Regions from separate parts of the Pseudaquabacterium rugosum genome, predicted to be linked through region 1. Evidence: riboswitches for the same ligand, from Rfam matches in the RefSeq annotation. Region 1 holds a riboswitch; the other holds the start of a gene.
What was found. A riboswitch is a leader RNA that binds a small molecule or an ion and turns the genes downstream of it on or off. The one in region 1 is predicted to bind glycine.
Positions count from the first base shown of each region.

Region 2: linked by a shared signal. The riboswitch ahead of AACH11_RS07935 (D-amino acid dehydrogenase) and the one ahead of gcvT (glycine cleavage system aminomethyltransferase GcvT) in region 1 are both predicted to bind glycine.

Region 1 is NZ_JBBUTF010000007.1:14,690-29,189, forward strand. Features, by position in the region: gene AACH11_RS08890 (methyl-accepting chemotaxis protein) at 1-225, shown strand, start outside; gene AACH11_RS08895 (methyl-accepting chemotaxis protein) at 231-2,921, shown strand; gene AACH11_RS08900 (methyl-accepting chemotaxis protein) at 3,588-5,876, opposite strand; gene gcvP (aminomethyl-transferring glycine dehydrogenase) at 6,101-9,073, opposite strand; gene gcvH (glycine cleavage system protein GcvH) at 9,286-9,660, opposite strand; gene gcvT (glycine cleavage system aminomethyltransferase GcvT) at 9,820-10,962, opposite strand; glycine riboswitch at 11,015-11,153, opposite strand; glycine riboswitch at 11,181-11,274, opposite strand; gene AACH11_RS08920 (AMP-binding protein) at 11,439-12,830, shown strand; gene AACH11_RS08925 (EAL domain-containing protein) at 12,913-14,094, opposite strand; gene AACH11_RS08930 (hypothetical protein) at 14,252-14,500, opposite strand, start outside.
Region 2 is NZ_JBBUTF010000006.1:114,399-128,898, forward strand. Features, by position in the region: gene AACH11_RS07910 (MerR family transcriptional regulator) at 1-352, shown strand, start outside; gene AACH11_RS07915 (carboxymuconolactone decarboxylase family protein) at 442-870, shown strand; gene AACH11_RS07920 (LysR family transcriptional regulator) at 895-1,794, opposite strand; gene AACH11_RS07925 (NADPH-dependent F420 reductase) at 1,917-2,549, shown strand; gene AACH11_RS07930 (ester cyclase) at 2,584-3,177, shown strand; glycine riboswitch at 3,413-3,518, shown strand; gene AACH11_RS07935 (D-amino acid dehydrogenase) at 3,678-4,940, shown strand; gene AACH11_RS07940 (sensor histidine kinase) at 5,199-7,079, shown strand; gene AACH11_RS07945 (lactonase family protein) at 7,085-8,110, opposite strand; gene AACH11_RS07950 (SDR family NAD(P)-dependent oxidoreductase) at 8,179-8,988, opposite strand; gene AACH11_RS07955 (aldehyde dehydrogenase family protein) at 9,137-10,603, opposite strand; gene AACH11_RS07960 (OmpW/AlkL family protein) at 10,642-11,385, opposite strand; gene AACH11_RS07965 (enoyl-CoA hydratase-related protein) at 11,609-13,486, opposite strand; gene AACH11_RS07970 (acetyl-CoA C-acetyltransferase) at 13,497-14,500, opposite strand, start outside.

The sequences.
Region 1 (14,500 bases):
ACCGAGCAGCAGATCGACGCCGTCAACGCCATCGTCGGCGAGGTCGTCATCCTGGTGCGTGAAGGCCTGCAGCAGTCGCGTGAGGTGATGGGCATCAGCCGCTCGGTGGCCGAGAACGTCGGCGGCAACAGCCGCCTCGTCGACCAGCTGTCCGACGCGTCCGCCGAACTGCGCGACCAGGGCGACCAGCTCAAGCGCTCGATCCAGCACTTCGTCTTCGGTTGAACGACATGAACCTGACTGCCTCCCTGCCCGCCGCTGGTCGCCTGTGGATGCGTGGTTGCGCCAGCCTGGCGGAGCGCCTGTCCGGCTGGCCGCTGGCCGCCCAGTTGCGGCTGCCGCTGCGCATGCTGGCCCTGCCTTTGCTGGCGGCCTGGCTGCTGTTGTGCCTGCAGGCGGCGGACGCCTGGCGTGCCGATCGCGAGGCCGTGCGCGGCCTGCAGCTGGTCGATGGCCTGCAGCCCCTGGTGCTGGCGATGATGGACCGCCGCGATCTGAACCAGCGTCTGCTGGCCGGTGATGCCTCGGCCCAGGCGGCCTGGCGCGAGAGCGCGGTCCGGCTCGGGCAGGAGCTGCAGCGGGTCGACCCGCTGCCGGTGCCCGCCGCCGCCGGCGCCCGCTGGCAGACCCAGTGGGCCGAGCTGCAGCGCCTGGTCCAGACCGAGGTCCGTCTGACCGCGCCCCAGGGCCCGGCCGATCAGGCCTGGCTGCGCGACACCCGGATGCTGTCGCGCGTGTCCGGGCTGGAGCTGCTGGCGGTCGAACGCAGCGGCCTGGCCCATCGTCCCGATGCCCAGCTCACGCAGCTGGTCGCCCTGTCCGTGGGCCAGTTCCAGCCCTTGGCCGCCGACATCAGCCAGTGGCGCGGCCTGGCCCTGCGCCAGGCCCTGGTGCGCGAGGACGCGGATGCGGCGCTGCGTGCGCGCTGGTTGAGCGCCCGCCTGCAGGCCCAGGTCGGCCGCATCGGCGAGCAGCTCGACAGCCTGGTCGACATCGGCCGCAGCGCGCCGGTGCATTGGCGCGCGCTGGCCGACGGGACCAGCCTGCTGGTGGCCAGCCCGCCCCTGCGGGCCGACGAGACCCCGGCGGTGGCCACGGCCCGCATCCAGGCCCAGGGCGGCGCGCTGCTGCGCCATTGGGCGGATCTGCAGGACGAGACCCGGCGGGCCGTCGGCGTGCGGCTGGACGGCCTGCAGCGCGCCCATGCGCTGCAGCTGCTGGCGCTGCTGGCGCTCGGCGCGCTGGTGGGCGGCGTCACGCTGTGGAGCCAGCGGGCGCTGCGCCTGAGCCTGGCCGAAGGTCTGCAGGGCCTCGACGAAGGGGCCGCACGTCTGGCCCAGGGCGATCTGTCCACGCCGGTGCATGTCCGCGGCCACGACGAGCTGGCGGCCCTGGCCGACCGGCTGGACCGCATGCGGCTGTCGCTGGCCCGGCGCGCGGCGGACCTGGACACCGTCAGCTGCGCGATCGCCGATGGCGGCCAGCTGCTCGCCCGCGACGGCGAGACCGTGGCCCAGTGCGCGGCCCAGCAGACCCAGCGCTTGATGACGGCCTCGTCCGTGCTCGGCCGTCTGGGTGGCTCGGCCAGCACCCAGGTCGAGGCGGCGGCGGGTCTGTCCCAGCTCAATGACGCGGTGCAGGCCCAGGCGAGCACCGGCAGCCAGGCCGTCGGTCAGACGGTCGAGCGCATCGAGGCCCTGGAGGTCAGCGCCCGCCGCATCGCCGAGGTCAACAACGTGATCGACGACATCGCGTTCCAGACCAATCTGCTGGCGCTCAATGCCGCCGTCGAGGCGGCGCGCGCGGGCGAGGCCGGCAAGGGTTTCTCGGTGGTGGCTGGCGAGGTGCGTGCGCTGGCCGGTCGCTGCGCCGAGGCGGCCAGCGAGGTCCGCCAGCTGATCGACCGCATCACCGGCGAGGTCGGCGAGACCGCCGACTGCATCCGCAGCAGCCGCGACAGCCTGGATGGCCTGGCCGAAAGCGTGAAGCTGCTGTCGCACCGGCTGGGTGAGGTGGTGCTGAGCGCCCAGGACCAGAGTGCCGGTCTGGCCGAGGCCACCGAGAGCCTGCAGGGCATGGAGGATCTGGGCCGCGAGATCGGCGTGACCGCCGGCCGTGCCGGCGACATGGCCCGCCGGCTGCAGACCCAGGGTGCCGAGTTGCACCAGGCTGCGGCCGCGCTGGCCTTGCCCTTCGGGCGTGCCGGCGATGCCCGCGGTCTGGCGGAACAGGCCCTGGCCCTGGCGGCGGACCTGGGCGCCGAGGGCGTCGGTCTGATGGCCGGCGAGCCCGATGGCGGCCTGCTGCGCCCGGGCCTGTTCGTCGACGTCATCGACCGCGATGGCCGATGCGTGGGCAGTGGTGGCTCGCCCGACTGGGTCGGACGCAGCCTGTTCGAGCGCGCCGGCCTGAGCAGCGTGCAGGGCGAGCAGTACCTGCGCCGCGCCTGGGAGGCGGCCGACGGCGCTGGCGGCTGGATCGATTTCCACTGCGTCGATGCGGCGCGCCGCCAGCCGGTGGCCAAGACCGCCTTCGTCGTCCGCCTGGATGACCGGCATCTGGCGACCTGCGGGGTCGTGCGGCACGGCATGGCCGTGGCGCCCGTGCCGCTGGCGGTGTCGGCTGGCCCGGCCGGGGGCACCGACGATGACGGGGGTCTCGCCGTCCGTGGACACGGTGCGGCCGATGGTGTGGCCGATGGTGCGGCCTATCCGTCGGGCGACGGCCTTCTGCCGGCTGGCGGCGCCATGGCGCTGACCGGCGCGGTCGCGCTGGCCGGCGCCATCTCCGGCTTCGCCGATGAGGGCGGGCGGGATGACGAGGGGGCCGGCGTGCGTGAGTCGGCCGCCATCGAGGCCGCGACCGAGACCGGTACCGAGATCGAGGCCGATGTGGGCGCGATGCTCGACGAGCCGGTCTGACGAACACGGTCTGACGAACACGGTTTGATGGGCCCGGTCTGACCGGCCCGTGCGGGCGCCTCGGCGCGCCCCACCCGGACACGCACGATCCCGAGCGGATGGTGTGTCCGGATCTCCGCGCACCCTGGAGGTCCGTGCCACCGCGGCTCGGCGGGGCCGGCCTCGGTGCCACACGGCCCGTCCTTGCATGAGGGCCCTGAGGTTCGCGGTTTCCTCGGCCGATCGGTCCGACCCCGGCTGACCCTGGCCGACCGATGTCGAGACCTGCTCCGGCGATGTGCCTGGCCGCTGCGGCGATCCCGTGGCCGTGCCGCGGGTCCTGCCTGTCCGGCCCGTCCCTCGTGTTCCAGCCTGTCCGGGGCATCCCGGGCCTGCTCCGATCGCCCGCACCGGATCTTGCCGCAGCGTGGGTGGCGTGGAGCGCGGACGAGCGCCCTGCCAGCCCGCGGCGCCCATTCTCGGGCCTCGTGGAGGCCGGCCGTGACACGGCCCGAGGCCTGACGATGGCGGCCCGCCCCGCGCACGGGGCCCGGGTCAACGGCACCGATACGGATGCGGTGCACGAGCCCCAAAAGCCACAGGCCCCCGAAGGGGCCTGTCCAGATCGACGGCAAGTCGAGGGGCGGACCGGTCGGACCGGATCGCGCCCCTGGTGAGCGCGGTCGCTCAGGCCGTCTGCAGCTGGCGGTACACGCCGCAGCCCACCAGCTGCTGGGCATCGAGCGCGATCACGTAGGACGCCTTGGGCTGCACCTGACCCGTCTCCGGATTGACGATGTCGTACTCGACCCAACCGCCATCCTGATGCTCGGCCGCAGCCCAGGCGTCACGGACGAAGCGATCGCCGTCGATGCCCGGGACCTCGTGCACGCGCTTGCCCTGCATCTGCGGCTTGGCACCATGCAGTCGGTACTGACCCTTGCGGTCCAGCACGAAGACGTAGAGGTCACGGTCGACGAAGCCCTGGTCGCGGGACTGCAGCGTCGGCATCGCCGCCTGCACGCCCTGACGCTGCAGCAGCGGCAGCGCACGGTCCACCAGCGCACGCGCCTCGTCGGCGCTGCCCTGACGCAGACGGATGGAGCCGACGGCCTTCGACAGCGAACCCGCCCGGCTGACCAGCTCGTGCGAGGACGCGCTCGATTCATCGACCATCACCGCGTTCTGCCGCGTGAGCTGGTCCAGGTGCTCGACGCTGTGCGAGACCTGGGCCAGATCGTCGCGCTGGCGCGCACTGGCCTGGGCGATGCCGCGCAGCGCATCGCTGACGCGACGCACGCCGTCGACCACGGCTTCCAGCGTGCCGCCGACTTCGCGCGTCTGGCGCACCGTCACGTCCACCTGTTCCGTCGATTGGGCGATCAGCTGGCGGATCTCGCCGGCTGCCGAGCTGCTGCGCTGGGCCAGCGAGCGCACCTCGGCGGCCACCACCGCGAAGCCGCGGCCGGCCTCGCCCGCCCGGGCGGCCTCCACGGCCGCGTTCAAGGCCAGGATGTTGGTCTGGAAGGCGATGCCGTCGATCACGCCGATGATCTCGCCCACGCGGCGTGAACCTGCCTCCAGCGAGCCCATCGAGCGGATCGAGGCCTGCATCGCCGTGCCGCCTTCCTCGCTGCGGGCCCGCAGATTCTCGGTCAGGCGATCGAGTGCCTCGGCTGCCGCGGCATTGGCCGAGACGGCTTCGCTGAGCTGGCTGATGGTGGCCACCGTCTGGCGCAGGCTGGCGCCTTGCTCCTCGGTGCGGCGTGACAGGGCCTCCGAGCTGCCGGCCACCGAGCTGCCTGACAGACCCACCCGCACCGCGTTCGAGCGGATCTCGGCGACCATCGCCGACAGCCGCGCGTTCATGCGTTCGATCATCGCGCCGATGTCGGCCAGCTCATCGCTGCCGGGGATCTCCACCTTGGGCGTCAGGTCGCCATCGGCGACCGCGTTGACGCCCTGGTGCAGCTGACGCAGGGCGCCGTGGAAACTGAAGAAGAAGGCGGCCGCCAGGTAGACCAGCAGGCCCATGCCCAGTGCCGACACGCCCAGCTGCAGGCCCAGGCGCAGGCGCTGGTGGGCGATGCGCTCGACCAGCGCGCGCTCCAGCCGCGCCGCCACGTCGGTGCGCAGCGCCGTCACGGCCGCATGGGCGGCATCGGCCTGCTGCAGGTGGGCGGCGCCGACATCGTCGAGGGTGTCGGCCGCGAACAGGGTGCGCGTGTGGCGGGCCAGCTCCAGGCTGGCGGTGCGCGACTTGGCCCAGGCCTCGGGCCGGGATTCGCCGGCGCGCTCCAGCGCACCGAAGCGGAAATCGAGGTCGTTCAGGCGGGCTTCGAGGGTCTCGACATCGCCGAGGATGGCGGCCCGGTCGAGGGTGCCGACCTCACCGCGGGCCAGCACGCCGGCCGCGCGGTCGCGCACGCCGCCGATGGCATCCATCCACGGCAGCAGGCGCTCGATGTTCAGGTCCATCAGGAAGTAGCTGCCGGCCTCAGGGTCCAGCAGCAGGCCCGAACGCTCGCCGATCAGCAGCAGGGAGGCTTGCAGCCGGTGCTGCAGGTGCTCGTGCCGTTGCAGCAGTTCGTCGCGCCGCAGGCCCGCGGCCTGTGGCGAGGCCAGCGCGGTGGCCTCCTGCACGATGACCGTCAGGGGCTCCTTCGGCAGCAGGTCGTGGTCGACGCCGCCGGCGGTCTGCAACGGTTTGAGCACCTCGGCGACCCGCGCCGCGGGGGCCGCGGCCGCGTCGGCGGGCTGGCGCAGGCTGGCCCGGATCTGGCCGGCGCGCAACTGCTGCAGGGCCAGGCTCAGATCGCCCAGGCGGTGCGCCTGTCGGGCGCCTTGCAGCTCCTGGCGGCTGTAGTCCAGGCTGGCCTGGCCGTCACGCCAGGCCCAGGCCACCAGCAGCAGCAGGGGCACGAACAGCATCAGACCCAGCAGCGCGAGCTTGGGCGCCATGCGCAGGCGGCGCATGAGCCACAGTCCGGGGGCGAGGAGGCGGGCGGCAGTCGGGGAGGCAGTCATCGGCGAACAGCGCGGAGTCCATCGGGCGGTCACGCCCCGCTGACGGCCGGCGGCGCTTCCCGTCGGGTCTTTCGGCTGCTGCCGGCGATGCTTGAGCGCTGCGTGTCCCGCGCCCGGCCCGGGCGTGCCACATGCGGCACGATGGCCGTGGCATGCCCGGGTTCAGGCGGTGCTCAGTCCGCCGGACCGGCCAGCTCCGACAGCGGCACGCAGCTGCAGAACAGGTTGCGGTCACCCCAGACGTTGTCCACGCGGCCCACCGGCGACCAGTACTTGCCGGCGCGCAGGCTGGCCACCGGCCAGGCGGCCGTGCTGCGGCTGTAGGCATGGCTCCAGTCGTCCGCGCTGACCACGGCCGCGGTGTGCGGCGCGTGCTTGAGCGGATGGTCGTCGGCCGGCCAGGTGCCGGCTTCGACCTGCGCGATCTCGGCGCGGATGGCGATCATCGCGTCGCAGAAGCGGTCGAGCTCGGCCTTGGGCTCGCTCTCGGTGGGCTCGACCATCAGCGTGTTGGCCACCGGGAAGCTCAGCGTCGGCGCATGGAAGCCGTAGTCGATCAGGCGCTTGGCCACGTCCTCGGCCGAGACGCCGCAGCGCTCCTTGAAGCCGCGCAGGTCCAGGATGCACTCGTGGGCCACGCCACCGCCGGCCACGCCGTCGATGTTGCCGCTGAAGTGGATGTCATAGTGCGGTGCCAGACGCGCGGCGACGTAGTTGGCCGACAGGATCGCGCCCTCGGTGGCGGCGGTCAGGCCCTCGGCGCCCATCATGCGCACGTACATCCAGCTGATCGGCAGCACGGCGGCATTGCCCAGCGGGGCTGCCGAGACGGCGCCCACGCGCGGATCGACCGCCGCGTCGGCCACGCCGGCGGCGGTGCTGCAGTAGCCGCCCAGGCCCTCGGCCGCACGGTGCGCGGGCAGGAAGGGCACCAGGTCCTCGACCACGCAGACCGGGCCCACGCCCGGGCCGCCACCGCCGTGCGGGATGCAGAAGGTCTTGTGCAGGTTCAGGTGGCTGACGTCGCCGCCGAACTGGCCCGGTGCGGCCACGCCGACCAGCGCGTTCATGTTCGCGCCGTCGACGTAGACCCGGCCGCCATGGGCATGGACGATCGCGCACAGGTCCTTGACCTGGGTGTCGAAGACGCCGTAGGTGCTCGGGTAGGTGATCATCATCGCCGCCAGCGTGTCGGCATGGGCCGCGCACTTGGCCTGCAGATCGGCCAGGTCGACGTTGCCCTCGGCGTCGCACTTCACCACCACCACGCGCATGCCCACCATCTGGGCCGAGGCCGGGTTGGTGCCGTGCGCCGATTCGGGGATCAGGCAGACGTCGCGCTGCGTGTCGCCGCGGCTGGCATGCCAGGCGCGGATCACCAGCAGGCCGGCGTACTCGCCCTGCGAGCCGGCATTGGGCTGCAGGCTGATGCCGGCATAGCCGGTGGCCTGCTCCAGCCAGGCGCGCAGCTGGGCGTCCAGCTCGGCATAACCCTGCATCTGGTCGGCCGGCGCGAACGGGTGGATGTCGGCGAATTCCGGCCAGGTGATCGGGATCATCTCGGCCGTGGCATTGAGCTTCATCGTGCACGAGCCCAGCGGGATCATGCTGCGGTCCAGCGCCAGGTCCTTGTCCGACAGGCTGCGGATGTAACGCAGCATCTGCGTCTCGCTGTGGTGCGAGTTGAACACCGGGTGCGTCAGGTAGGCGCTGGTGCGCAGCAGCGCCTCGGGGATCAGGGACGGCGCGCCGGCATCGAGCGCCTCGACGTCGGGCAGCGTGGCCGCGTCACCGCCGAAGATGCGCCACAGCAGGGCGAGGTCCTCCCGCGTGGTGGTCTCGTCCAGGCTGATGCACAGGTACTCGCCCCAGGCCGTGCGCAGGTTGGCGCCCAGGCTGCGCGCGCGTGCGGCCAGCTCGGCGGTGCGCGCGCCGGTGTGCAGGCTCAACGTGTCGAAGGCCGTGCCCTTGCCGTGCATGGCGTCGAAACCGAGGGTCTTCAGGCCGGCCGCCAGGATGGCCGTGCAGCGCGCCACGCGCTGCGCGATGCGGCGCAGGCCCTCGGGGCCGTGGTAGACGGCGTACATGCTGGCGACCACCGCCGGCAGCACCTGCGCCGTGCAGATGTTGGAGGTCGCCTTCTCGCGCCGGATGTGCTGCTCGCGGGTCTGCAGCGCCAGGCGGTAGGCGGTGGCGCCGTGGGCATCGACGCTGACGCCGACCAGACGGCCGGGCAGGGCGCGCTTGAACGCGTCACGGCAGGCCAGGAAGCCGGCGTGCGGGCCGCCGGCGCCCATCGGCATGCCCAGGCGCTGGGTGGTGCCGGCGACGATGTCGGCACCCATCTCGCCGGGCGACTTCAGCAGCGTCAGGGCCAGCAGGTCGGCCACCAGGATGAAGGCGCCGCCCTGGGCCTGCACGCGCGCCGCGTCGGCGCTCCAGTCGTGCAGCCAGCCGCTGCTGGCCGGGTACTGGGCCAGGGCGCCGAACAGGTCGTCGCGCGCCAGCGCCGCGTCCCAGGCCGCGGCCGAGTCGGCCACCACCAGCTGCAGGCCCAGCGGCTCGGCGCGGGTGGCCAGCACTTCGAGGGTTTGCGGATGCACGTCGCCGGAGACGGCCAGCACCTGGCCCTTGGCCTTGACGCTGCGCTTGGCCAGCGTCATCGCCTCGGCCGCGGCGGTGGCCTCGTCCAGCATGCTGGCGTTGGCGATGTCCATGCCGGTCAGCTCGCAGACCAGGGTCTGGAAGTTGACCAGCGCCTCCATGCGGCCCTGCGAGATCTCGGCCTGGTAGGGCGTGTAGGCGGTGTACCAGGCCGGGTTCTCCAGGATGTTGCGCAGGATGACGCCGGGCGTGTGGTTCGGGTGGTAGCCGCAGCCGATGAAGCTCTTCATGCGGCGGTTCTTCTGCGCGATCGCGCGCAGCTCGGCCAGGGCCGCGGCCTCGCCCAGCGGGGCGGGCAGGTCCATCGGCGCGGCGCGGCGGATGGCCGGCGGCACGACGGCGTCGATCAGCGCGGCGCGCGAGGCCATGCCCACGGCCGACAGCATCTGCGCCTGGTCCTCGGCCGTCGGGCCGATGTGGCGGGCGATGAACTCGGTCGGGTTCTCGAGCGTGGACAGCGGGGGCTGGGCAGAGGCGGTCATGCGGATCGGGGGCGGAGAAGGAAGGGGGTGCGGCAGCAGGTCGTCGCGCCCGAGGCGTCGTGGGCTTCCGGCGGCCGCCACGGCAGCGGCCGGGCGGCAGCCTGGCCGCGGACGGCTCGGGCGCGAGGACGGCGACCGGCGCGCTCGCCGGTCGCCTCAGGGCACCGTGCGCCTGGCCGCCGGTGGCGGCGAGGTGCGCACGGCGCGGACGGTCACAGCGACTTCAGCAGCGCGTCGTAGCCGGTGGCGTCCATCAGCGCGTCGGTCTGGCTGGCGTCGGCCAGCTTGACCTTGAAGAACCAGCCGGTGGCCAGCGGATCGGTGTTGGCCAGCGAGGGCTCGTCGCGCAGGGCCTCGTTGACCTCGACCACCTCGCCGTCGACCGGCATGTAGATGTCGGCGGCGGCCTTGACCGATTCGACGACACCGGCGACCTCGCCCTTGGCATAGGTGCGGCCGACTTCCGGCAGGTCGACGAACACCACGTCGCCGAGCGCGTCCTGCGCGTGCTGGGTGATGCCCACGACGGCGGCGGCGGCGTCGGCGGTGTTGATCCACTCGTGTTCGGCGGTGTACTTGATGCTCATGGCGGGGGCGGCCGGCAGGCCGCGGCTGGAGGGTCGGGTCGGATGACGGGCGGTCACGGCCAGGCGGCTGGGGCCGGCGGTGCCGCGCGTCCGGGAGTGCACCCGGCCGCCGGGGCGGACGGGCGCGCGCACGCCGGCCGTGGCGGCCGGCGCGACACGTCAGCGATGGTAGCGGTGCGGGGCGAAGGGCAGCGTGGCGACGACCATCGGCAGCCGGCGGCCGCGCACCTCGGCCTGCAGCGCGGTGCCGACCTCGGCCAGGGCCGCCGGCACGTAGGCCAGCGCCACCGGCTGCTGCACCGTCGGGCCGAGCGTGCCGCTGGTCACGCGGCCGATGGCGGTGCCGTCGGCGTCGACCAGCGTCGTGCCCTCGCGCACCGGGGCCTTGTCCAGGCCCTTGAGGCCGACGCGGCGGCGCGCCGGGCCATCGGTCAGCTCGGCGCCGATGCGCGCGGCGCCGGGATAGCCGCCGGCGCGCTCACCGCCCGGGCGGCGCACCTTCTGGATCGCCCAGGCCAGGCCGGCCTCGACCGGGCTGGTGGTGGTGTCGATGTCGTGGCCGTACAGGCACAGGCCGGCTTCCAGGCGCAGCGTGTCGCGCGCGCCCAGGCCGGCCGGTGCCACCTCGGCCTGGGCCAGCAGCGCGCGGGCCAGCGCCTCGGCCTGGTCGGCGGCCACGCTGATCTCGAAGCCGTCCTCGCCGGTGTAGCCCGAGCGGGTCAGGAAGACGTCGATCGCGCCGCCGGCCGTCTGCAACGTGAAGTGGCCGCCGGTCATGAAGCGCAGCGCGGCGACGTCGGCATTCAGGCGCGAAAGCGCGGTGACGGCCTGCGGGCCCTGCAGCGCCAGCAGCGCGCGCTCGAACTGCGGCTCGATCGTGCAGGCCGCGCCGATCTCGCGCTGCAGCAGCGCCAGATCCTGGTGCTTGCAGCCGGCGTTGACGACCAGGAACAGCTCCTCGCCGCGGCGCGTGACCATCAGGTCGTCGAGCAGGCCGCCGTCCTCGGCGGTGAAGAAGGCGTAGCGCTGGCGGCCATCGCCCAGGCCCGCGATGTCCTGCGGCAGCACGCGCTCCAGCGCCGCGGCGGCACCGTCACCGCGCAGCACGATCTGGCCCATGTGCGAGACATCGAACAGCGCGGCGGCCGCGCGGCACTGGCGGTGCTCGGCCAGGATGCCGGCCGGGTACTGCACCGGCATCGCGTAGCCGGCGAAGGGCACCATGCGGGCGCCGAGCTCCTGGTGCAGGGCGTGCAGCGGGGTCTGCAGCAGCGGGGTGTCGGCGGTGGCGGGCGCGGTCATGGCGGAATCCTGGCGAGGGCGTTCGGTCGCCGGGCCGTCGATCCGGCCCGGGGCTGCCCCCGCTGTCCGCTTTACCTGAGAGATTGACGGTGTCCGCGGCGCGCTGCACGCACCGGCCGACGGCCCGCTTGCCCCTTCGGTGGAGGCCGCCGCGCCCTGGGGCGCCGGCCTCTCTCTCCAGTGAGGAACACGGGGCCGCCTGCGCGATCCCGTGGTGGCCAGTCCTTTTGCCTGAGCGTTCGGTGGCGATGCGGCTCGCGCCGGCGCCTGCGCCTTCGGCGGCCCCGCCGGCATGGCGGGACGCTCTCCTGGTCCGGCGCGCAGTGTAGCGCAGGCCCGGCGGGCCCTCCGCAGGCCCGGATCTGACCGCCCGGGCCGTGCTTGTTCCGGCCTTGGCGGGGCCGGCGCCGGCCTCAAGATGCGCCCGCATGCCGCAGTCCGCACGCCGGGCCGGTCGCCGGGCCCAGGGAGATGCCATGACCACCTCTTACGATGCAATGGACGAGGACGCGCCGCCGTCGGCGGTCGCGCTGTCGCCCGTGTCGTTCGTCGAACGCGCGGCCGAGGTCCACGGCGGGCTGACGGCGATCGTCCACGGCCGCCGACGCCAGGACTGGCGCAGCACCCGTGAACGGGTCGCCCGGCTGGCCGCCGCGCTGCAGGCCGCCGGCATCGGCCCGGGGCGCACCGTCAGCCTGCTGCTGGCCGACACCCCCGAGGCGATCGAGGCCCACTACGCGGTACCGGCCGTCGGTGCCGTCGTGCACGCGCTCGATCCGTCGCTCGGCGTCGACGCGCTGACCGAGCGCATGGCCCACGGCGAGACCGCGCTGCTGCTGTGTGACCGCGCCTACGCCGCGATCGGTCGCCAGGTGCTGGCGCAGCTGCGGGCACAGCAGGGGCGCGTGCCGCTGGTCGTCGACGTCCACGACAGCGAGTGGCCGGCCGATGCCGTGGCCGCTCGCCTGTCGGCTGTCGACTACGAGGCCTGGCTGGCCGCCCACGCGCCGCTGGCCAGCCTGTCGCCGCCGGTCGACGAGCGCGCGGCGATCGCGCTCAACCACGTGGGCGGAGACCGACGGCCGCTGCGCGGTGTCGTCACCCACCACCGCGGGGCCTGCTTGAAGGCGGTGTGCAACGCGCTGACCTGGAGCCTGCCACTGCACCCGGTCTTCCTGTGGACGCTGCCGCTGCACCAGGCCAACGGCTGGGGTTTCGTCTGGACGCTGGCCTTGCAGGCCGGCACCCATGTCTGCCTGCGCAGCCGCGATCCGCGCAGCGTGCTGCAGGCGATGCGTCAGCACCAGGTCACCCATTTCTGCGCCTTGCCCGACGTGCACGAGGCCTTGCTGGCCGTGCCCCAGGACTGGCGCATCGGCCTGGACCGGCCGGTGCGCAGCTGGATCGGCGGGGCGCCGGTGGAGCCGGCCCTGCTCGACGCGCTGGTGCGGGCGGGCTTCGATGTCACCCAGGTCTATGGTCTGACGGAGACCGGGGGCCCCGCGGCCGTCACGGTGTCGCAGCCGGGCTGGGCCGCCGAGAGCCTCACGGAACAGGTGCGTCTGTGTGCCCGTCAGGGGGTGCGCCAGCCGCTGCAGGAGGGGCTGGCGGTCTGCGATCCGTTGACCTTGCGGCCGGTGGCCTGTGATGGCCGCAGCGTCGGTGAGGTGATGTTCCGCGGCAACCTGGTGATGAAGGGCTACCTCAAGGACCCGCAGGCCACGCGTGCGGCCCTGGCTGGCGGCTGGCTGCGCACCGGCGATCTCGCGGTGCGCGAGCCCGATGGCCACATCCGGCTGGTCCGCCCCGACGGCACCGCCGGCGGGCTGCGGCTGCCGGCCGCCGCGGCGGTCGACCTGCTGGTCTGATCGGTCAGACCGGCCGGCCGGCCGGGGCCGGGTCCGGGTCCGGCCGTGATCACGCAGCGGCCCGGCCGCGCCCGGACGGCGTTCAGCCCAGGGCGGCCGCCTGCTCCAGCGGCAGCGGCCGGCCGGTGTGGAAGCCCTGCAGCAGCGCGAAACCCATGTCGCGGCAGAGCTCGGCATCGTCCTCGTTCTCGATGCCTTCGGCCAGTGCGACGGCGCCGGCGTCCAGCACCTCGCTGACCAGATCGCGCACCCGGGCCTGGCGCAGGCTGTCCGCCTGGTGCAGCCCCCGCATCAGCCGCTTGTCGAACTTGACGAACTGCGGGCGCAACAGCGAGAGCCGACGCTCGGCGTCCTCATGGCCGCCCCATTCGTCGCAGGCCACGCCGATGTCCTGGGCGCGCAGGCGCGCGGTCAGCTCGCGCAGGCGCGGCAGGTCGACCGTCGGCGGCTCGGGCAGTTCGACCACCAGGCGGGTGGTCAGTCCGACCTCCTCGCGCAGCCGTGCGATCCGGTCGGCGAAGCCGTCGTCCAGCAGCTCCTTGGGGTGGGTGTTGACGAAGAGGCGGGCGCCTTGCAGCTGAGTGGCCATGCGGCTGACCCCGTGGCGCCGGAAGGCCTGGCTCAGATCGCATTCGCGACCCAGGCGCGAGGCCAGCTCGAACAGGGCGGCGGGTTCCTGCGGCAGATCGGGATGCTGGGCGCGGCCGAGCAGCTCCCAGGCGAACAGACGGCCGTCGAGGCCGGCGATGATCGGCTGCACCGCGACGTCGAGGCCAACGCCGCCCAGCAGGTCCTCGAGCGCCATTTCCTGCATCGGAAACACCGGTGGCGGCTCGTCGGCCAGCGGCGTGGTGGCCTGCGGATCGAAGTCCGGCCGGGCCTGGGCCGGCACGGCGTCACCGGCCCAGCGCGGCAGCTCGGACTGACGCGGGGCGGCCGCCGGTGTGCCCCAGACGCCTTCCTGCACGCGGGTGATGCGGAACTCGGCCGTGCCGAAGTGCAGCACGTCGTTCGCACGCAGGCGGCGCGGACCGCTGATGCGGCGGCGGTTGACGAAGGTGCCGTTGGTGCTGCCGAGATCGACGATGCGCAGCAGCCCTTCCTCGTCGGTGTCCAGCAGCGCGTGACGGCGGCTCATCCCGCTGGCGTTGACCACCAGATCGTTGGATGGATCGCGGCCGATGGCGCAGGGCAGGCTGTGGATCGGACGCCGGACGGTCTCCCCGTCCGGTCCCCGGGATTCGAGAAACCAGTTGACTTCCATGACGACATCCAGCGTACCGCACTGCGCGAGCTCAACCGCCACTGTAATGGTTGCCACCCGATCAAGGGGGTGACGCATGTCCACTGAACGTGGGATAAGCCGCGGCCCGATGTCCGGGAACGCCCGCCGCGCTGGTGCGTTCAGTCCGCTGATGCGTTCAGGTCGCGGAGCGCGTCCCGACGGCCGGTGCACGGTCGCCGGTGCGGTCCGACAGCCAGTGGCTCAGGCCGATCGCCAGCGCGATCGTGGCCCAGAACAGCAGGAAGGCCAGGCTGTGGACGGCGATCGCCTCGCCCGGCTGGCCGGTACCGTGATGGCCGAGCAGGCCGGCGGGATCGATCCAGGCGAAGACCAGCATCTCCAGGACCGCGGCCATCAGGAAGGCCGGCCAGAGCACGCACAGCGC
Region 2 (14,500 bases), on a different contig from region 1:
CGAGCTGGCGCGGCGCAGCGGCCTCAGCACCCACGCCCTGCGCTTCTACGAGCAGGCCGGCGTGTTGCAGCCGGCCGGGCGCGCCGCCAACGGCCATCGGCGCTACGGCGTGGCGGACCTGCGGTGGCTGGCCTTCGTGCTGCGGCTGAAGGAGACCGGCATGCCGCTGGCGGAGATCCGGCAGTACGCGCAGTGGCGGGCGCAGGGTGCGTCCACGCAGGTGCAGCGTCTGGTGCTGCTGCAGCGGCACCGCGAGCGACTGGCCGAGCGCCTGCAGGTGCTGGCGCGCGCCACGCAGGCGCTGGACGACAAGATCGCGATCTACCTGCGCACCCCCGACGGCCGGCCCTGACGGCCCGGCCTCTGACTGATCCCTCTTGCATCGGAGCCCATGCCATGTCCCCAGCCTTGCCCCCGGACACCGGGTCGTCAAGCCAGAGCGTGTCGATCAACAATCCGGACGTCGACCTGACCCGTTACCAGCGCGGCTGGGACAAGCTGCGCGAGATCGACGGCGAGGCCGGCGAGCGGGTGATCGCCGCGCTGCAGGACATCGCGCCGGACTTCGCCCGGCTGCTGATCGAGTTCCCCTTCGGCGACATCTACAGCCGGCCGCAGCTGGACCTGCGTGCGCGTGAGATCGCGGTGGTGGCCGCGCTGACCGCACTCGGCCACGCGGCGCCGCAGCTCAAGGTGCACCTGCACGGCGCGCTCAACGTCGGCTGCACGCGCGAGGAGGTGGTGGAGGTCATCATGCAGATGGCCGTCTACGCCGGCTTTCCGGCGGCGCTCAACGGCCTGGCGGCGGCGCGGGAGGTGTTCGCGCAGCGGGATGCCGACGCGGCAGCGGCGACGTCATCGGTCGGCTGAACACGGGCCGGCGCACCGCGGTCCTCAAGCCGCCCAGCCCGGCTGCCTGAACGCCGCCACCAGGTACTCCACCATCAGCCTCACCTTGGGCGCCAGCTGCCTGCGGCTGGGCCACACGGCGTGGATGCCCAGCTCGCGCGAGCGGTGGTCGGCCAGCAGCTCCACCAGCGCGCCGCTGGCCAGGTGCCGACCGACCATGAAGCTGGGCTGCAGCACGATGCCCTGGTGCTGCAGCGCGGCCACGCAGCAGCTGTCGCCGCTGTTGCTGCGCATGCGCGGGTTCACCTTCACCGTCAGCGGGCCGTCCGGGCCCTCGAACGGCCACTGGTCCCCTGAGGCCAGCAGTTTGTAGGCGAAGGTGGTGTGGCCGGCCAGATCGGCCGGCGTGCGCGGCGTACCGTGGCGCGCCAGGTACTCGGGCGAGGCGCACAGCACCAGCCGGGTCGAGGCCAGCCGCCGGCTGACCAGGCTGGACGCCTGCAGCTGGCCGATGCGCACGGCCAGGTCCACGCCCTCGTCGACGAGGTCGACGAAGCGGTCGGTCAGTGTCACGTCGAGCGTCAGCCGGGGGTGGCGGGCCATGAAGGCCGGCCACAGCGGCGCCAGATGATCGAGGCCGAAGGTGACGGGCGCGCTGATGCGCAGCTCGCCGATCACCTCGCCGGTGCGGGTGCTGAGCTCGGCCTCGGCATCGCGCACGCCGTCCAGCAGCTCGCGGCAGCGCTCGACGAACAGCGCGCCCTCGGGCGTCAGCGACAGGCGGCGCGTCGTGCGCTGCAGCAGCCGGGTGCCCAGACGCGTCTCCAGCGCACCGACGACGCGCGAGACCGCCGTCTTCGACATCTGCAGCGCATCGGCCGCGCCGACGAAGCTGCCGGCATCGACGACGGCGACGAAGGTCTGCATTTCGGCGTAACGGTCCATGGCCCGATTGTGCCGATTAACGGGCCAATGTGTGGCGCCAATAGCCATTTATCCGGAAAGCCGGGACTTTCAGAATTCATCCCATCGCAGCACCGCTGCACTTCCCCCGCAAAGGACCTCACATGCAAGTCACTGTCATCGGCGCCGGCAACATGGGCTCGGCCTTCGTCCAGCAACTCCACGCCGCCGGCCACACGGTGCGCGTGACGGCCCGCGATGCCGACAAGGCCGCGCGCCTGGCCGCCGCCCACCCCGGCGTGCAGGCCGTGCCGGCCGCCGGTGCCGCCCGCGGCGCCGACGTGGTGGTGCTGGCCACCGCCTATGCCGACGCTGCAGCGGCTCTGCAGGCCGCCGACGTGCAGGCGGGCCAGGCCGTCATCGACATCACCAACCCGCTGACGCCCGACTACATGGGCCTGACGCTCGGCCACGACACCTCGGCCGCCGAGGAGATCGCCCGCGCCGTGCCGCAGGCCGCACTGGTCAAGGGCTTCAACACCGTGTTCGCCCAACGCCTGGCCGCCGGCGCCCTGCTGGCCGACGGCCAGCGCATCCAGGTCTTCCTGGCCAGCGACCATGCCGAGGCCAAGCAGCAGGTCACGCAGCTGGCCGGCAGCCTGGGCTTCCAGCCGGTGGACGCCGGCGGCCTGAAGAACGCCCGCTACCTGGAGCCGCTGGCCGGGCTGAACATCTACTTCGGCTACGGCGCCGGCCGCGGCACGGGCATCGCACCGGCGTGGCTCGGCCAGGGCTGATCCCCCCGATCACACCCCCGCCACGGAGATGACCATGATCCACCGAACCCTCGGCCGGCGCGGCAGCCGGCTCACGTCGCTGCTGGGCACCGCACTGCTGGCAGCAGCAGCAGCAGCAGCAGCCCCCGCCGCCCACGCACAGAGCCTGGCCGAGCACCCGCCCACCCCGGCGCCGAAGCACGAGAAGCAGACGCCTCAGGTCGAGCGCCTGCTGAAGAAGTTCGACACCCTCGACTTCGACGTCTTCAGCAACCAGAAGTGGGACCGCCTGCACGAGAGCCACGCCAAGGACATCGTCGTCACCTGGCCTGACGGCCACGAGACCCGCGGCGTCGACCGCCACATCGATGACCTGAAGGCGATGTTCGTCTTCGCGCCCGACATCGCCATCCAGACCCACCCGGTGCGCTTCGGTTCCGGATCCTGGACCTCGGTGACCGGCGTGATGACCGGCACCTTCACGCGCCCGATGCCGCTGCCCGATGGCGGCAGCATCGCCCCCACCGGCCAGCGCTTCGCCATCGGCATGGCCACCATCGGCCACTGGAAGAACGGCCAGATGGACCACGAATGGCTGTTCTGGGACAACCAGGACTTCATGAAGCAGCTGGGGCTGGCGGGGCGGTGAGGGAGTGAGGCGAGTGGGTGACCGCCGCCTGCCTGGACCCGATGACGCTGGACGCGGCCCAGGATAGCTTCAACCTCACACCTGAGGAGACGAGGTGGCTGCAGGGGGTGCCCGGCAGGGCCTGTCGAGGCGCCGCCAGCCAATCCGGCGTTCCTGCAAGGCCTCACGGCTTGCCAGGCCGGCGGGGCCCGGGCCTATACTGCGGCCCACGCATCGAGCCGGCTCCGGTCGGCCCGTCGCAGGATCGGGAGAGCCCGGGCCGCTGGCAGACGCCACCGCCGCCCGGCGCCGAAGGAGCAACCACCCCGGAAACTCTCAGGCCCCAGGACCGGTCCCGCGCTGCGACTCTGAAGAGCGCCCGGCAGCATCGTCGGCCCGGCCGCACCGAAGGAGCAAGCGTCACCCGCCCCGGGTGGCGTGAATCTCTCAGGTTCCGAACAGAGGGGGTGTCCGCCGCACGGTCGTGCGCGGGCCCATCCCCCCGACGCCGGAGACCTGACATGTCGACTCCCCGCATCGCCATCCTCGGTGGTGGCATCACGGGCGTGACCACCGCCTACGCGCTGACCCTGCGCGGCCTGGACGTCACCTTGTTCGAGCGGCACCGCTATGCCGCGATGGAGACCTCGTTCGCCAATGGCGGGCAGCTGTCGGCCTCGAACGCCGAGGTCTGGAACCTGCCGTCCACCGTGCTCAAGGGCCTGAAGTGGATGCTGAAGGCCGATGCGCCGCTGCTGGTCTCGCCGAGGCCGGGCTGGCACAAGCTGTCGTGGTTCGCCGAGTTCCTGGCGGCGATGCCGCGCTACGAGCGCAACACCGTCGAGACCGCGCGTCTGGCGATCGCCGCACGCCAGCATCTGCTGGGCTGGGCCGCGGCCGAGGGCATCGATTTCGACCACGCGGCGCGCGGCATCCTGCACATCTACCGTGACCGGGCCGGCTTCGAGCATGCGGCCAAGGTCACGGCGCTGCTGGCGCGCGGCGGGCTGCAGCGGCGGGCGGTCACACCGTCCGAGATGAGGGGCATCGAGCCGACGCTGGCCGGCCGCTACCACGGCGGCTTCTACACCGAGAGCGACAGCACCGGCGACATCCACCGCTACACCCACGGCCTGGCCCGGGCGGCGCAGCGCCGCGGCGCGGAGCTGCTGTACGAGCACACGATCGACCAGCTGCGGCACGAGGCCGACGGCGCCATCACCGTGCTGGCGCGCGATGGCGCGGGTGCGGCGCTGCAGCGCCGCTTCGACGCGGTGGTGGTGTGTGCCGGCGTGGGCAGCCGGGCGCTGGCCGCGCAGCTGGGCGACCGCATCAACGTCTATCCGGTCAAGGGCTACTCGATCACCGTGCACCTGGACGACGCGGCCAGCCGCGCCGCCGCGCCGCAGGTCAGCCTGCTCGATGACGAGACCCAGCTGGTGTCGAGCCGGCTGGGGCCGGACCGCTTCCGCGTGGCCGGCACGGCCGAATTCGCGGGCGAGAACCGCGACATCCGCGCCGACCGCATCCGGCCGCTGGTCGACTGGGTGCGCCAGTGCTTCCCGGGCGTCGACACGCGGCGCGTCGTGCCCTGGGCCGGCCTGCGCCCGATGATGCCGGACATGATGCCGCGCGTGGGCCCCGGCCGCCGGCCCGGCGTGTTCTACAACACCGGCCACGGCCACCTGGGCTGGACGCTGTCGGCCGCCACGGCCGAGCTGGTGGCCGGCAGCGTCGAGCAGCGGCTGCGGCAGCCGGCGGGCGGGCGCTACGCACCGGCCTGAGGGGCCGCCCGCCACCCGCATCGGCGATGATGGGCCCCCATGGCCGATGTCACCGCCCCCCGCCCGTGCGATCCGCCCCGGGTGACGCCTCGGCCCGACGGACGCACCGGGCACCGCGGCGTCGGGCACCGGCGCCCGATCCTGGGTGGATCCGGCGCGGCGGCACGGCGGCTGAAGGGCACACGGCCGCGACGGCGGGGCCTGGGCCTGGGCCTGGCCCCGCTGGTTCTGCCGCTGGTCCTGCCCCTGGTTGTGCCCATGATGGCCCAGGCCGGCCCGGCGGGCTGGCAGACCGATGCGCTCTGGCTGCGCCAGGCCGAGTTCATCCCCGATGCGCCGACCGGCGCCGCCGCGCCGGCCTCGGCGTCGATCTCGACGCCCTCCTCGCTCAGGGTCAGCCTGCCCGACAGCTGGCAGGCCCGTGCGCAGCCGCGGCCGGGCAGCGGCCTGTACCGGCTGCACTGGCAGCTGCCGGCCACGGCCTCCGCCGACGGCACCTGGGCGCTGTGGTCCGCGCGCATGCCCACCCACCACCGGATCCGCATCAACGGCCAGCTGGTCAGCGACACCCTGGCCACCGCCGACGGCATGCGGCCGCGGGTCGAGCCGCTGGCCCCGCGGACCTGGCCCGCCGAGCTGCTGCGGCCGGGCCTGAACACGGTCGAGATCGAGGCGCGCTACGGCCTGCAGGCGGGGCTCGGCCCGCTGCAGATCGGCCCTCAACCGGCGGTGCAGGCCACCGCCCTGCGCCACCGCCGGCTCCACACCGACGTGCCGCGGCTGCTCAACACCGTGGTGGCCGGGGCCTGCGTCTTCATGCTGCTGCTGTGGGCCGGCCAGCGCGACGAACGGGCGCTCGGCTGGTTCGGCCTGTTCGGGCTGATGCTGATGGTGCGCAATGCGGCGATCGTCGACCCGGACGCGCACGCGCCCGCGGCCTGGGGCACCTGGCTGTACCTGGGCGGCATCGCGATCGTCACCGCCCTCGGCGGCTTCGCGCACAGCGTGGCACCACGGCCCTGGCGGCGCTATCCGGCGCTGCTGACCCTGGCCGCCGCCGGCTGCGTGCTGCATGCCCTGCTTCACCAGGGCGATCCGGCCGCCGCCGATGCAGCACGGATGCAGGGTTATGTGGCGCTGATCCCGGTGCAGCTGATGGCGCTGTGGTTCATCGGCAGCCATGTGCGCAGCCTGCCACGGGCGCAGGCCCTGGCGCTCATCCTGAGCCTGCTGGCCACCTTCATCGCCGGCCAGCATGACCGTGAGCATCACCAGGGCCGGCAGGCGCTGGAGACCACCTACTGGCTGCCCTGGGTCGCCCCCTGGCTGGTGCTGGCCTACGGCGCCATCCTGGCACGGCGGGTGGGCGTGGCCCTGCGCGACGTGCGGGTGCTCAACCGCGAGCTGGAACAGCGCGTGGCCGAACGCACCGCCCGCCTGGCCGAGGCCGATGCGGCCAAGGCCCGCTTCCTGGCCGTGGCCAGCCACGATCTGCGCCAGCCGCTGGTGGGCATCGGCCTGATGATCGGCCTGCTGCGCGAGCAGCCCGGCACGCCGACCCAGCAGCGCCTGCTCGGCCGCATCGCCGACAGCCTGAGCGCGATGGAGGCGCTGCTGCGCAGCCTGCTGGATCTGTCACGGCTGGACAGCGGGCCGCGTCGCGTGCGACTGCAGACGGTCGACCTGAGGCCTCTGCTGGACGCGCTGGTCGAGCAGGAGCGGCCGGCCGCCGACAGCCGGCAGCTGCGCCTGCGCTGGCGGGTGCCGGCCGGTGCCCGGGTGCACAGCGACGCGCTGCTGCTGGAGCAGATCGCCCGCAACCTGCTGGCCAACGCGCTGCGCTACACCGCCCGCGGCGGCGTGCTGCTGACGGTCCGCCGACGCGGTGCGCACTGGCGGCTGGCCGTCTGGGACACGGGTGCCGGCATCGCCCCCGAACGCCAGTCCGAGGTCTTCGACGACTTCGTCCAGCTGGCGCCCGCCGACGCCGGCGGCCCGCGCGAAGGCCTGGGGCTGGGGCTGTCCATCGTCCGGCGGGCCGCCGATCTGCTGCGCAGCCCGGTGCGCCTGCGCTCGGTGCCAGGGCGCGGCAGCGTGTTCTGGATCGATCTGCCGGCGGCCGAGGACCGGCCCGCCTGAGCCGGTCAGCCCGCCCGCACGACCGTCACCCAGTTCGGGTTGCGGCCGAGTGCCAGGCGCTGCACCGGTGCGCCGGGCAGACCGGTGGTGGCATCGATCGGGTGCAGGGCGAGGTGGTGCGATTCCTGGCCGACGGCGAGCAACCAGCGGCCGTCCGGGCTCAGCGCGAAGCCGCGCGGCACGGCCTCGGTGGGCGTGTGGCCGAGCGGCTGCAGCCGGCCGTCAGCCGCATCGACGCGGAAACTGGCCAGCGTGCTGGTGCTGCGCTCGGACGCGTGCAGCGTGCGGCCGTCGGCCGACAGATGCAGGTCCGAGGCCCAGGGCTTGCCGCTGAATCCGGGCGGCAGGGCGCTGACGGTCTGCCGCGGAGCCAGACGGCCGGTCTGCGCATCCCAGTCCAGCACGTCGATGCTCGCGTCCAGCTCGTTGAGCAGGTAGAGCCGGGTCTGCGCGGCATTCCACAGGAAGTGGCGCGGACCGGCACCGGCCGCGCTGCACCAGGCCGGCGGATCGTGCGGGGTGAGGGCGCCGGTGGCGGCATCGAAGCGGCAGACGTGCAGCCTGTCCGAGCCCAGGCTGCTCGACAGCACGAAGCGGTTGCCGGCCGCCGCATGGATGGCGTGGGCATGACGACCGGTGTGCAGCAGGTGCTCGATCGGGCCGGCGCGGCCATCGGCCTCGATGCGGCTGACGCTGATCTTGTGACCCTGGTAGGACGCGGCGAACAGCCACCGGCCGCTCTCGTCGAGGTCCAGGTTCGCGGTGTTGTCGGGCAGCGGGGCCTCGCCCAGCGGGCTGAGCCGGCCGCTGGCGCCGTCGATGGCCAGCGTGACGACGCGGAAGGGCTGGGCCCGCAGGGCGGCATGCAGGCGGCGGCGGTCGGCGCTGACGACCAGCGGCATCACCGGGCCGCCCAGCGGCAGCACCTGCACCGGCGTCAGAGCGCCGCGCTCGGCATCGAGCGCCAGCACGTGCAGGTCCTGGCTGTCGGCGTTGGAGACGTAGACGTGGAAATCGGCGGACGGGTGCATGGGCGGCAGGCGGAGGTCGACGGTGCCGGCGGAGCCCGGCCGGGTCATCGTACAACACCGCCCGCACCTCAGACCGCCGTGTAGCCCCCGTCCACCGCGATGGCCGCACCGGTGATGCTGCGCGACAGGTCCGAGCACAGGAACAGGATGGTCGAGGCCACGTCGTCCGGCTCCGTCAGTCGGCCGTTGGGGATCAGGCCGAGCACCATGCGGGTGGCGTCCTCGGCCGACGGTGACAGGCCCTCGCGCAGCAGCTCGGCCAGGCCATTGGCCAGCAGCGGCGTGTTGCCCGGCCCCGGATGCATCGAGTTCACCCGCACCTGACTGCCCGCCCGCGCGAACTCGGCCGCCACCGACTTGCTGAGGATGGTGACGCCACCCTTGGCCGCCGAGTACGCGGCCTGCGCCACCGAGGCCACCTGGCCGAACACCGAGGACACGTTGACGATGGCCGCCCCGCCCTCGCGCGCCGCCGTGGCCGACAGCAGCGGCCAGGCCGTCTGCATGCCCAGCCACACGCTGTCGAGGTTGACGGCCAGCAGCTGGTGCAGCTCGTCCAGCGAGGTGCGCAGGAAGGGCCGCGTCAGCATGCGGCCGGCGTTGTTGACGAGGCCGTCGAGCCGGCCGTCGGTGGCCTGGCCCGCCGCATCGAGCACCTGGCGCCAGCCGGCCTCCGAGGCCACGTCGTGGCCGTGGGCCCAGGCGGTGGCGCCGGCCTCGCGGCACAGGCGCGCCGTCTCCTGCGCGCCCGCGGCGTCCAGATCGGTGGCCACGACGCGGGCGCCGGCCCGCGCCAGTCGCACACAGGTACAGCGGCCGAAGCCGCCGGCCGCGCCGGTCACCAGGATGACCTTGTCGTTCAGGCCCATGAGATCCATGCATCCTCCTGCGGGTTGAAATCGGGGCCCCGTGCACGGCACGGCACGGTGGCCGGCCGGCGACGGAGCCCGTCGGGGTGGAGCGTCGCGATGACGCCCAGGGAAGGGAAAAGACAACGGGGAAAGAGAGCGGCAGCAGGACGGCGGCTCAGGCCGTCTTGATGATCACCGAGCGGGTCTCGGTGTAGTGGGCGAAGACCTCCTCGCCGTTCTCGCGGCCCCAGCCGGACTGCTTGAGGCCGCCGAAGGGGATGGCCGGGTCGGGCGTGAGCTGGGTGTTGACCCAGACCGTGCCGGCCTCCAGCTGCTGCGCCAGCTGGTGGGCGCGACCGAGGTCGCGGGTGTAGACATGGGCCGCCAGGCCGTAGTCGCTGTCATTGGCCAGCTCGACCAGCGCCTCAGGATCGTCGTAAGGCGTGACGGTCAGCACCGGGCCGAAGATCTCGTCGCGCACGGCCGGGTTGTGGCGGTCCTCGGTCAGCAGCACGGTGGGCGCGACGAAGTAGCCGGGGCGGTCGATGCGGTGGCCACCCAGCACGCAACGGGCGCCGGCCGCACGTCCGGCCTCGATGCGACCGAGCACATGGTCGAGCTGCCGCGCGCTGACCACCGGCCCCAGCCGCGTGGCCGGATCGCTGCCGGCGCCGATCGGGAAGGCGTCGATGACCTGGGCGATGCCGTCGAGCACCGGATCGAGCAGCGGGCGCGGCACGTACAGCCGCGTGCCGGCGAAGCAGACCTGGCCCGAGTTGAAGAACACCGCCTGCGCCGCGCCGGGGATGGCCACCGAGAGGTCGGCATCGGGCAGGATCAGCGTCGGCGACTTGCCGCCGAGTTCCAGCGTCAGGCGGGTCAAGGGCCGTGCGACGGCCGCCACCAGGCGCTGGCCGGTGGCCGTCGAGCCGGTGAAGCTGATCTTGGCCACGCCCGGATGGGTGGCCAGCGCCTGGCCGGTCGTGCCGTCGCCCAGCAGCAGATTGAACACACCGGGCGGAAAGCCGGCCTGCTCGATCAGCTGGGCCAGGCGGATCGCCGAGTACGGCGTCTGCTCGGCCGGCTTGAGCACCACGGTGCAGCCGGCGGCCAGCGCCGGGGCGATCTTCCACAGCGCGAGCACCAGCGGGAAGTTCCAGGGCACGATGGCGGCCACCACGCCCACCGGCTGGCGCAGCGTGTACGCATGGTGGCTGCCCGCGGGCTGCAGCGCCGGGGCGATGCAGCGGCCGTGCAGCTTGCTGGGCCAGCCGGCCATGTAGCGCACCCACATCGCGGCCAGCGGCAGGTCCACCGTGCTGGCGAAGGCGATCGGCTTGCCGTTGTCCAGCGCTTCGATGGCGGCCAGTTCAGCCGCGTGCGCGTCGATCAGATCGGCCAGGCGGTGCAGCAGCCGCTCGCGGGCGATCGGCGGCAGGCCGCGCCAGGCCGGATCACGGAAGGCCGTGCGGGCGGCCTGCACCGCCGCCTCGACGCTGGCCGCCCCGCTGAGCGGGATGTCGCCCAGCGGCTGCGCCGTGGCCGGATCGTGGACCGGCAGACGCGCGGCCTGAGGGTCATCCTGCCAGCGGCCGGCGATGAAGTTCAGGGCCGGGGGAAGGGTGGGTTGCGGTGTCGTCATCGGGGGCTCCAGATCATGGGAAAGCAGCGCACAGGCGCTCAGAAGCGGTGCGACAGCCCGAGGTGCAGCACCAGCGGGTCCAGCCGCACATCGGCCCGCGCGGGCGGGCCGCCGAGGGCGGGCACGGTGCCGGTGGCCCGCGTCTTGACGAAGATCTGCCGCGCATCGATGAACCAGGACCACTGCGCGCCGATCGGCAGCTCCACGCCGGCCTGCAGCGCGGTGCCGAAGGCGCTGCGCACGCGCAGGCCCGCGATGTCGCCATCGCTGCTGGAGAAGACGTGGGTGTAGTTCAGGCCGGCGCCGACGTACGGCCGCAGCGGGCCGACGGCCCCGGGCGACCAGACCAGCGACAGCACGGCCGGGCCGTACCTGACGTGGCCGAGCGTGCCGGTCAGCGGCGGCACCAGGCCGGCCAGGCTGCCGGCGGCGCTCAGCGTGGTGGTGGGCGGCACGCCGAGGGCGGTGCGCAGCGTCCAGTGCGCATCGAGCGCATAGCCGATGTCGATGCCGAGGAAGACGTTGTCCTTCAGATCGATCGCGGCGCCGAGCACCGGCGAGCCGGCCACGCTGACGCGGCTGGACGCGTGGAATGCCGCCAGGGCCGGGCCGACGCGCAGCGTCCACGGCGAGGTGGCGGGGGTGGCCGGCGCTGCGGGTGGATCCTGTGTCTGCGTCTGCGTCTGCGTCTGCGTCTGCGTCTGCGCCCGGGCCGGTGCCGCGGCCAGCACGGCGAGGGCCACCGCCCACAGCGCCAGCGCCTTGGTTCTGGCGTCAGGCACGGTACGTGTGCGGTCGCCGGAGCCGCCGAGAGCGTGGCCGGACCCGTGTCGGGACCGATGACCTGGATCTCGACCTGAGGGGCGTGCCGGATGTGGACCGATGCGGGACTTCATGCTCTGTCTCCTGGTGGATGCGCCCTGTGCCGGGCGTCGTGGGCGCCCCGGCGGCCCCTCTCAGGATCGCCAGGACGTCGATGGGATGGCGGGCCGTGCGGCCGGCCGATCAGGCCGCCGCCGCGACGGGCCGCGCCACCGGCGAGGGCGGGCAGGCGGGCCCACCCAGGTGCCGGGGGAAGCCGGCACCCAGCACGGCGGCGACGTCCAGCGCGGTGGTGGTGAGGCCTGCAGCGGTCGTGGTGGCCGCGGCGTCGTCACCCCGCCCGGCGGGCCCGGCGAGCAACGCCCGCGCCCAGCCCCGCTGGGCCTCGCACAGACGGGCGGCGACGTCGTCGGCCGGCAAGCCCCCGGGCGCCGCGGCGGTCGGAGCGCCCTCGCCGGCCGCTGGGCCTTCGGCCGCGTCGGCTGGCGCGGCCGGGGGCCAGGCCTGCCCGATGGCCGCGGCCAGCGTGACCAGCGCCGGCCAACCGCCGGCCCGCGCCAGGTTGTCGACCACCACCGGTGAATCACCGCCGGCCACGGCCTGGCGGGCCGCGCCCAGCACGGCGTCGATCGCGTCGCGCAGGGCATGGCGCGGGGCCGCGCCCGGATCGGCCGCGGGCAGCAGCAGCGGCACGGCCCGCAGCTGCCGCGCAAGGTCGAAGCCAGCGGCCAGCGTGCGCGCATCGGTGTCGGCACGCGGCGCGATCTCCAGCACCGGCGGCAGATCGCCCGGCCAGGCGGCGAACCAGCGCAGGGCCAGCGCGCCAGGGCCCTCACCGACGCACAGCCGGCCCTGCGCATCAGCACCGGCACCGGCACCGGCGTCGGCGTCAGCACCAGCGTCGGCCACGGCGGCCGCCTGGGGCCGGGCCGCTGCGGCCGCACAACCCCCATCCTGAACGCCCTCGATCGGCGCCCCGGCCTCGGCGCCGACCGCCGGCCCGGTGTCCCGCACGACCACCGGCCCGACCGTCAGCCCGGCCGCCTGCGCCGCCACCCGCAGACCGTCCAGCCATGGCGCATCGCCGGCCAGCAGCAGGCGGTCCGCCCGCTGCCGTGGCACCGCGGCCGGCCGGCCCGGCGCCTTCTCCAGCGCCTGGCGACCGAAGAACAGCGTACGGATCATGGCCTGCGCCTCGGCGCCCTGCACCAGACGCGCGAACTGCTGCTGCTCGATGCGCAGCGCGCGGTCGAAGGGCAGGCGCGAGCCCTCGTAGACACAGCTGGCGATGGCCCCCGGCGCCGGCTGCAGGCCATGGCTGCGGCCGTGGATGCCGGCGTTGACGGTCATGAACAGCGCCTGGGCGGCCGGCGTGCTGCTGTCGCCCCCCGGCAGGCGCCAGCCCTTGCGGTCCCAGGGCGCCTGGGCCGCCACCCGGCCGGCCAGCAGGGCGCGGCGGGCGGCGGGCAGCAGGTCGTCGGTGGGCACCACCGCGTCCAGCAGGCCCGCCTCGTGCGCCGCGGTCGTCGACAGAGGGCGGCCGCTGATCATCAGCGGCAGCGCGGCGGCGAGGCCCAGCAGCCGCGGCAGGCGCTGCGTGCCGCCGGCACCGGGCAACAGGCCCAGCGTCACCTCGGGCAGGCCGTAGACAGCGCCCGGGGTGTCGGCAGCGATGCGGTGGTGGCAGGCCAGCAGCAGCTCCAGGCCCCCGCCGAGCGCGGTGCCGGTCGACGCACCGACCACCGGCAGGCCCAGCGTCTCCAGCCGGCGCAGCACGGCGCCGATGCGGGCGATCAGGCGCGCCGCATCGGCCGGACCGATGCCGGGCGCGACGAAGTCGGCCATGATGGCCAGGTCGGCACCGGCGACGAAGCTGGACTTGGCGGAGGTGACGATCAGACCGCGCACCTGAGGGTCTTGGGGCCGGGCCTGGATCCGGGAGATCCGATCCAGGCAGGCCTCGAGCGCGGGCGGGAAGTCCCAGTCGATGACGTTCATCGTCCGGGGCTGGTCGATCGTCAGGGTGGCGATGCCCTGGGCATCGATGTCGAGTCGGATCATGGCGGTCCTTTCAGAGGCGTTCGATCACGGTGGCCACGCCCATGCCGGCACCCACGCACAGGGTGACCAGGGCGGTCGAGCGGCCGCTGCGCTCAAGCTCGTCGAGTGCGGTGCCGATCAGGATGGCGCCGGTGGCGCCCAACGGATGGCCCATCGCGATCGAGCCGCCGTTGACGTTGACCGCGGCCGGATCGAGGTCCATCGCCTCGGTGAAGCGCAGCGCCACCGCGGCGAAGGCCTCGTTGATCTCCCACAGGTCGATGTCGCGCGCGGTCATGCGGGCGCGGGCCAGCGCCTTCTGCGCGGCGAACGAGGGCGCGGTCAGCATCAGCGTGGGCTCGGAGCCGATCTCGGCCCAGGAGACGATGCGCGCGCGCGGCCGCAGGCCGGCGGCACGGCCGGCCTCGGCCGTGCCCAGCAGCACCGCGCAGGCCCCGTCGACGATGCCCGAGGAGTTGCCGGCATGGTGGCGGTGCTGCACCTGCGCCACATCCGGATAACGTCGCATCGCGATGGCATCGAAGCCGGCCTCGCGCCCGGCGCGCTCGAAGGCGGGCCTGAGCGCGGCCAGGTCCTCGATCCGGCAGTCCGGGCGCACCGTCTCGTCACGCGCCAGCAGCACCTCACCCACCAGGTCATGCACCGGCGCCACCGAGGCGTCGAAGCGGCCCTCGGCCCAGGCGCGCGCCGCGCGCTGGTGGCTGCCGACGGCGAAGGCGTCCAGCCGCTCGCGGCCGTAGCCCCAGCGGGTGGCGATCAGGTCGGCGCTGATGCCCTGGGGGATGAAGTGCGCCCGCAGCGCGATGCGCGGATCGGCGGCCCACGCACCACCATCGCTGAGGATGGGGACACGGGACATCGATTCCACGCCGCCACAGACGACGAAATCGGCCTGGCCGGCGATCAGCTTGGCGGCGCCCATGTGGCAGGCCTCCAGGCCCGAGCCACAGAAGCGGTTGATCTGCACACCGGCCACCGACTGGTCATAGCCGGCATCGAGCGCGGCCAGCCGCG